Duganella zoogloeoides: one gene and its partner. The protein of the gene in region 1 binds, or shares a complex with, the protein of each later gene. Links are inferred from orthologs where the notes say so. Each region holds a gene or a part of one and is shown on either strand. Other genes may lie near its edges.

Evidence for each region.
Region 2: the proteins of dapF (region 1) and SR858_RS22585 are in contact, whole or in part, in a solved structure (PDB 5YGU), measured with the Escherichia coli proteins. The link is inferred for Duganella zoogloeoides from one-to-one orthologs.

Annotation. Positions count from the first base shown.
Region 1 is NZ_CP140152.1:5,671,756-5,675,555, reverse strand. What follows is about bases 283-3,203. They hold dapF (diaminopimelate epimerase), read right to left. Parts: upstream 2,215-3,203; coding sequence 1,351-2,214; downstream 283-1,350. Other genes in these bases: SR858_RS24885 (LpxL/LpxP family acyltransferase), read right to left, coding at 2,218-3,096; SR858_RS24895 (tetratricopeptide repeat protein), read left to right, coding at 283-1,238. Outside these bases: more of SR858_RS24895, read left to right, coding at 1-282. UniProt on the Escherichia coli protein: Involved in the succinylase branch of the L-lysine biosynthesis and in the biosynthesis of the pentapeptide incorporated in the peptidoglycan moiety. Catalyzes the stereoinversion of LL-2,6-diaminopimelate (L,L-DAP) to meso-diaminopimelate (meso-DAP).
Region 2 is NZ_CP140152.1:5,117,257-5,120,973, forward strand. Bases 215-3,052 are described here. They hold SR858_RS22585 (RNA pyrophosphohydrolase), read left to right. Parts: upstream 215-1,234; coding sequence 1,235-1,870; downstream 1,871-3,052. Other genes in these bases: SR858_RS22580 (proline--tRNA ligase), read right to left, coding at 215-1,032; SR858_RS22590 (DUF1841 family protein), read left to right, coding at 1,931-2,359; mqo (malate dehydrogenase (quinone)), read right to left, coding at 2,449-3,052. Outside these bases: more of SR858_RS22580, read right to left, coding at 1-214; more of mqo, read right to left, coding at 3,053-3,717. UniProt on the Escherichia coli protein: Master regulator of 5'-end-dependent mRNA decay.

The DNA of each region.
Region 1 (3,800 bases):
TCAATCGAGCTGAACTAGGCGTCATCCGTGGCGCGCGCGCCGGCGATCCCGCTTGCCAGCTGGCCCTGGGCAAGCTGTACCTGTTCGGCGGCGCCAGCCTGCCGCGCAACATGTCCACCGCGCTGCACTGGCTTAACCGCGCGGCCCGCCAGCAGCAGGCCGAAGCGTGGATGCTGATCGGCAGCCACGTGCCGTTCGAGCATGCGCGGCACTGCGTGGACGAGGTGTTGCCGTGGTACGAGCGCGCTTTTGCGGCCGGGGTCGAGCAGGCGGGACTGGTGCTGGCGCAACTGGCGCCGCCGAATTACATCGACATGCAGGAGGCCTTGCCACGCAAGGCGCGCTTTGACGTGCTACCCGACGGGTCTGCCTGGGATGGGCTGGTGCCGCTGCATCGTCGCGTGCTCGCCGCAGTGCCGCAAGAACCGTCCGCAGAAAACCGCGAACGGGCCGCGCAGGCGGGCGAGCGCGCGGCGCAACTATCGCTCGGCTTGTGGTTTGCGCGCCTGCAGCGCGATGGCAGCCGGCAGCTTGATGGCATCGCCACCGTCAACTTCAAGCGCGCGATCCGCTGGCTCACGCTGGCCGGCGAACAGGGCGATTCCGATGCCTGGTTTGCGCTCTCGCGCATCTACATGAAGCCGGAGTTTTCGCAGCGCAGCGTGGCCGAAGCGCAGGTCTGCCTGGAGCGTGCAGCCGAGCTGGGCCATCGAAACGCGCAGCGCGAGTGCGGCCTCTATGCGTGGCGTCACCGCCGCCACGCAGCCGATGGCGACGTGCGCGCGATGTACTGGCTGCAGAAAGCGGCGGCCCAGGGTTGCGAGCAGGCACAGCGGCAGCTGGAGCGCATCGCCCTGGCGCCGCATGCGGACGCGTGGGGCCAGGCACTGCTGGCCCTGGCGCCGGCAGCATTGCACACGCTGGCCATGCGCCAGCCGCTGCTGGCAGCGCGCCTCACACTGGCGCGCGCCTTCGGTTTGAACCGGGCCGAGGCGTTGTTACTTGATGTGAAAACGGCCGATCACGGCCATTGCCTGGTGGTCGATATCCGCGCCAGTTATGGGCGCAGCAAGCGCCGCCTGATTGCGCTGCGCACGGCGCAGGACCGGCAGCTGCTGGACCAGGTGGTGGCGCAGTTCGACCGGTTTGATGGCTGCCTGGAAGGGAATTACCGCCAGCGCTTGTACCGCCTCAAGACCTGCTTGCCGGCGCTGGCGGCCGAACCTTCGACGGCTTGAAACCGGCCGGCTTGAAGACCATCGACTTGAAACCGCCAACTTGAAACCCACCTGCTGGAGGTTCAACGGCTTGAAGCTCATAAGGCATGCGCAGCGCTGGCAGCCTGGCTAGTTAAATCTCGATCTCGCCCTCGAACACCGTCACCGCCGGCCCCGTCAACAGCACCGGCTCACCCTCGCCAGCCCAGCTGATCGACAGCTGCCCGCCGCGCGCATCGACCCGTACCGGGCTGTCGAGCACGCCACGGCGGATACCGGCCACCGCGGCCGCGCAGGCGCCGGTGCCGCAAGCGAGCGTTTCGCCCACGCCGCGCTCGAACACGCGCAGTTTGACATGCTGGCGGTCGAGCACCTGCATGAAGCCGGCATTGACGCGGTTCGGAAAACGCACATGGTGCTCGATCAGCGGGCCGGTCAGTTCCACCGGCGCCGTCTCGACGTCATCGACGATTTGCACCGCGTGCGGGTTGCCCATCGAGACCGCCGAAATGAGCACGGTTTCGCGCGCGCCGCCCAGTTCCAGCAGCAGCGGCCACAGCGTATCCTGCGCCTGGGCTTCGCCCTGCAAGCCCTCGGCGTCGAACGGCACCCTGGCCGGCTCCAGCACGGGTGCGCCCATGTTCACGGTGATGCTGCCATCGAGTTCGAGGCGCGGCGCGATGATGCCGGCCTTGGTTTCCACCGTGATGCTGCGCTGGTCGGTCAGGCCTTTTTCCGCCACGAATTTGACGAAGGCGCGCGAGCCGTTGCCGCATTGCTCCACTTCGCCGCCGTCGGCGTTGAAGATGCGGTAGCGGAAATCGCAACCGGGTTGCGTCGGCTTTTCCACCAGCAGGATCTGGTCGGCGCCCACGCCGAAGCGGCGGTCGCCCAGCAACTGCCACTGCGCCGGGGTGAAGTCGATGTGCTGGTTGATGCCGTCGATGACCACGAAGTCGTTGCCGGCGCCGTGCATTTTGGTGAATTTGAGTTTCATAGTTTATTTACGACGTGGATACAACGATGGTTCGCCATTCGGGCGGGTCTTGAAGCGCTTGTGCGTCCAGAAATATTCGGCCGGTGCTTCGCGCACGCGCTCCTCGATGAACTCGTTCATGCGGCGGGTGGCGGCCACCATGTCGGGGCCGGGGTAATTGTCCCACACCGGGTAAAATTTGACACGCCAGCCCTGGTAATTCGGCAGGAACGTGGCGATCACCGGCATCACCTGGGCGCCGGTGGTGGCGGCGATGCGCGCGGTGGCGGTCAGGGTGGCCGCGTCGATGCCGAAGAACGGTACGAACTCGGCGTCTTTCTCGCCGAAGTCCATGTCCGGCAGCATGAAGTACGGCAGCTTGTCGCGCAGCGCGCGCAGGATCGGCTTGATGCCGTCCTGGCGCGTGAACAGTTTCACCGGCTTGAAGCGGGCCCGGCCGGCGCGCAGCACCTGGTCGAACGCAGCGTTCTTTTGCGTCACGTACATCGATGACGCGCTGGCCACCATCGCGATCGACGCGCCGGCCACGTCCAGGCACACGAAATGCGGGCACAGCAAAATAGTCGGCTTGGCCGTCATCTCCGCCACCGGCACCGGGCCCGGCTCCACGGTGATCAGGCGGTTCAGGCGCGCTTCCGACGCCCACCACAGGATGCCGCGCTCCCAGATGCTGCGTGCATAGGCCTGGAAGTGCTGGCGCGCCAGCGTTACCCGCTCGGCCTCGGTCAGCTCCGGCATGCACAGGCGCAAGTTGGTCAGCGTGATCTCGCGCCGCGCGCGCAGCAAGATAAACAGCAGGCTGCCGGTGAACTTGCCAAAGCGGCCCAGCACGGGCAAGGGCAGCCAGTGCAGCAGCCACATCAATCCGAGTACTAACTTCATGCTGCTTCTCCAGTCTGTGGCGCATCGATGCCGTGGGGTACCTTGTAGCGGTTGTAGCTCCAGTAGTACTGGGTGGGATTACGCGCGATCAGGTGCTCCATCGCGGTGTTGATCGCCTGCGCCTGGCTGGCGGTGTCGCCGGCCAGCGATTCGGTAAACGGCACGAAGTGGATCACGTAGCCCTTTCCGCCCGGCAGGCGCTCGGCATACGTGACGATCACGGTGGCGTTGCCCATCTGCGCCAGCTTGGCGGGCAGGGTCATGCTGTAGGCGTCGCGGCCGAAGAAGGTGGCCCATACGCCTTCGCCTTCTTGCGGCACCTGGTCGGGCAGCAGGCCGATCGGCTGGCCTTTTTTGAGGAATTTGGCCAGCATGCGCACGCCGCTCATATTGGCCGGCGCCAGCAGCAGGTTCTTGCGCGCGCGCGCCTTCGATCAGCGGCTTCAAGGCCTCTTTTTTCGGCGGGCGGTACATCACCATCAGCTCGGTGCGCAGGGCGATTTCCTGGGCCACGATTTCAAAGCAGCCCAGGTGGGGCGTGAGGAACACGATGCCGCGCCCGGCGTCGAGCTCGGTCTGTACCAGTTGCCAGTTTTCCAGCGTGGCGTGGCGCGACACGCGCTCTGGTGCAGCACACCAGATGAAGGGCAATTCGATGATGCTTTTGCCAGCCTCGGCAATGGCGGCCGACAGGTGTTGCGAGT
Region 2 (3,717 bases), 550 kb from region 1 along the record:
GATCGGACCCAGGTAGCCGGGCACGCAGCCATAGACTTCGGCGATTTCTTCTTCGGTCGAGAAGCGGTGACCGGCCAGGCCGGCCACCTTGGTGACCTTGATCTCGTTGAGTTCATGGTCGCCGCGCAGCAACAACATGAAATACTGTTTAGTCACTTTGCCGTCTTTTTCCGTCTCCACGGTCAGCGCCAGGGTTTTCACGGTGTGCGCCAGCGGCAGGCCCAGTTGGGCGGCCACCAGTTCGCACTTGGTGGCATCCGGTGTGGCGACCTTGGTCAGCGCCTGGGCGGCAGCTGCGCGCTCGGCGGTGGCTGGCAGCGCTTCGGCCGCTTCCATGTTGGCGGCGTAGTCGGAGGTGGCGCAATAGACCAGCGCGTCCTCGCCGGTGTGGGCGATCACGTGGAATTCGTGCGAACCGGTGCCGCCGATGGCGCCGTTATCGGCCGCTACCGCACGGAACTTCAAACCGAAACGGTTGAAAATACGCACGTAGGCGTCATACATGATCTTGTACGAAGCTTGCATGCCGGCCACGTCGCGGTCGAACGAGTACGCATCCTTCATGGTGAACTCGCGGCCGCGCATCAGGCCGAAGCGTGGACGGCGTTCGTCGCGGAACTTGGTCTGGATGTGGTAGAAATTCAACGGCAACTGGCGGTAGGACTTGATCTCCGAGCGCACGACGTCGGTAATCACTTCCTCGGCCGTGGGCTGGAACGCGAATTCGCGGCCGTGGCGGTCCTTGACGCGCAGCAGTTCGGCGCCCATCTTGTCCCAGCGGCCCGTCTCCTGCCACAGCTCGGCCGGCTGAATCAGCGGCATCAGCAGTTCGACAGCGGCGGAACGGTTCATCTCTTCGCGCACGATGGCTTCGACCTTGCGGATCACGCGCAGGCCGATCGGCATGTACGTGTAGATGCCCGAACCGAGGCGCTTGATCATGCCTGCACGCATCATTAACTGGTGGGAGACGATCTCTGCATCGGCTGGTGCTTCTTTAAGCGTGGAAATAAAAAAACGTGAGGCGCGCATACGGTGAATTCTTTTTAAAAAGAGAGAGTTATAATCAACCTAATTTTAAAGGATTAGCTGGCTGATGCGTCCATACTTTATACAAATGCGTTCAATACATGGCCCTTCGACCGATTTCGTACCGCGGAATTCCCGCCGAAGCGTCTTTTTGTGGGCAAAAATATAAGCAGGGAGCTCAGTCGCAGAAAGTTTGAGGTGCAATATGCTGGATCGTGAAGGGTTTCGGCCCAACGTCGGCATCATCCTGCTCAACGCCCAGAACGAGGTGTGGTGGGGCAAGCGGGTGCGCGAGCATTCATGGCAATTTCCACAAGGTGGTATCAAGTACGGAGAAACGCCTGAGCAGGCGATGTATCGGGAGCTGGAGGAAGAAATCGGTTTGCGGGCCGAGCACGTCAAGATCGTCGGTCGCACCCGCGACTGGTTGCGTTACGAGGTGCCCGACCATTTTATCAAGCGGGAAATCCGCGGCCATTACCGTGGCCAGAAGCAGATCTGGTTCCTTTTGCGCATGTGTGCGCGCGACAACGACGTCAATCTGCGCCTGACCGACCACCCCGAGTTCGACGCCTGGCGGTGGCACGAGTACTGGGTGCCGCTCGACGTTGTCATCGAGTTCAAGCGCGATGTGTACCAGCGCGCCTTGCAGGAACTGTCACGGTTCCTCACCTGGCCGCCCAACGGCCACGAGCGCCGCCATGGCTCGCGCTACCTGCGTCAGCCCCGCGCGGGTGCAGGTGCCGGCGCCGAAGTGGAGCGCCGCGCCCAGGTATCGGCGCAGGTCGCCGAACCGCCGGCCATCGGCGCGCCACCTGCGATCATCAAGACCGGCAGCTAAGGTCTGACAAAAATACCTTCACCGGCATCTCGATGCTGGTGGGGGTACAATGTCGCCATCATGTTCAATCCCTCATCCGACGATGTGCGCCGCTTCTTTTGCGAGGTTTTCCGCAAGCAGCGCGCCAATGACATCCTGACCCCGCTCGAAGCGATGGCGGCCGACTGGGTGCGCCACCACCCCGAACACCACGACGTGCTGGCCGACGTCGAGTCCGCGCTGGGCCGCAACTATTCGGTCGAAGGCGCGCAGGCCAACCCGTTCCTGCACTTGTCGATGCACCTGTCCATCGACGAACAGATCTCGATCGACCAGCCGCCCGGCATCCGCGATGCCGCCACCGCCCTCACCCTCAAGCTCGACGACGCCCACGCGGCGCAGCACGAAATCATGGAATGCCTGGGGGAGATGATCTGGACCGCCCAGCGCAACGGCACGCCGCCCGATGGGCTGGCGTACGTCGAGGCGATCCGCCGGCGTATCCGATAAGCGTCCGCCAGGCATCCGCTCATCGGATAAATCGTTTACCCAATGCAAAAGGCCACGCATCGCGTGGCCTTTTTACTGTAGCGCCTGGCTTAGTTGGCGGCTGCCACCGGCACCACGGCCGGACCTGGCTGCGCGTTGCCGGTTTCATCGAGCGTGAACGCTTTCAGGCCCAGCACCGAGCTGCTGTACTGGCGAATCTTGTTAGCCAGCACCGGGTCGTTGTTCAGCTTTTGACCATACGATGGCACCATGGCCTTCATCTTGGCATCCCATTCCGGCGTGGCCAGCTTGGCCTTGAACGCGGTTTGCAATACCTTGATCATGATCGGTGGCGCGGTCGAAGCGCCTGGCGAAGCACCGAGCAGGGCCACGATGCTGCCATCGGCCGAACCGACGACTTCGGTACCGAACTGCAGTACGCCGCCTTTTTCCGGCAGGTCCTTGACGATCTGCACGCGCTGGCCAGCGTTTTGCAAGGTCCAGTCTTCCATCTTCGCTTCCGGCAGGTATTCACGCAGCGTGGCCAGGCGGTCTTCCGGCGAGTTCATGACCTGTTCGATCAAGTACTTGGTCAGCGGAATGTTATCCCAGCCGGCTTGCAGCATCGGACGCACGTTGCCGGTGCCGATAGACGCTGGCAGGTCCACCCACGAACCGTTTTTCAGGAACTTGGTCGAGAACGTTGCGAAAGGTCCGAACAGCAGGGCTTTCTTGCCGTCAATGATGCGGGTGTCCAGGTGCGGTACCGACATCGGTGGCGAACCGACCGACGCCTTGCCGTACACCTTGGCGGCATGCTTTTCCACCAGTTCCGGATTGGTGGTCACCAGCCATTGGCCGCCGACCGGTACGCCGCCGTAGCCCTTGGCTTCCGGGATGCCCGATTTTTCCAGCAGCGGCAGCGAACCGCCGCCGGCGCCCACGAACACGAACTTGGCGCGCACGGTTTTCACGGCGTTGGTATCGAGGTTCTTGACGGTGACGTTCCAGTTGCCGTCGGTGCCGCGCTTGATGTCTTCCACTTGCGTACGCAGGTTGACGGTGGCGCCGTGCGAGTCGGTCAGGTGCTTGACCAGCGCGCGGGTCAGGGTGCCGTAGTTGACGTCGGTACCGATGTCCATGCGGGTGGCGGCGATCTTTTGCGACGGATCACGGCCGGTCATCACCAGCGGCGCCCATTCGGCGATCTTGGCCGGGTCTTCCGAGTACAACATGCCCTTGAACAGGTTTTCCTTTTGCAGTGCAGCATAGCGCTTGCGCAGGAAATTGATGTTGTCATCGCCCCAGACAAAGGCCATGTGCGGCACATTGTTGATGAAGGTGTTCGGCGCGCCGAGGTAGCCGTTCTTGACCTGGTA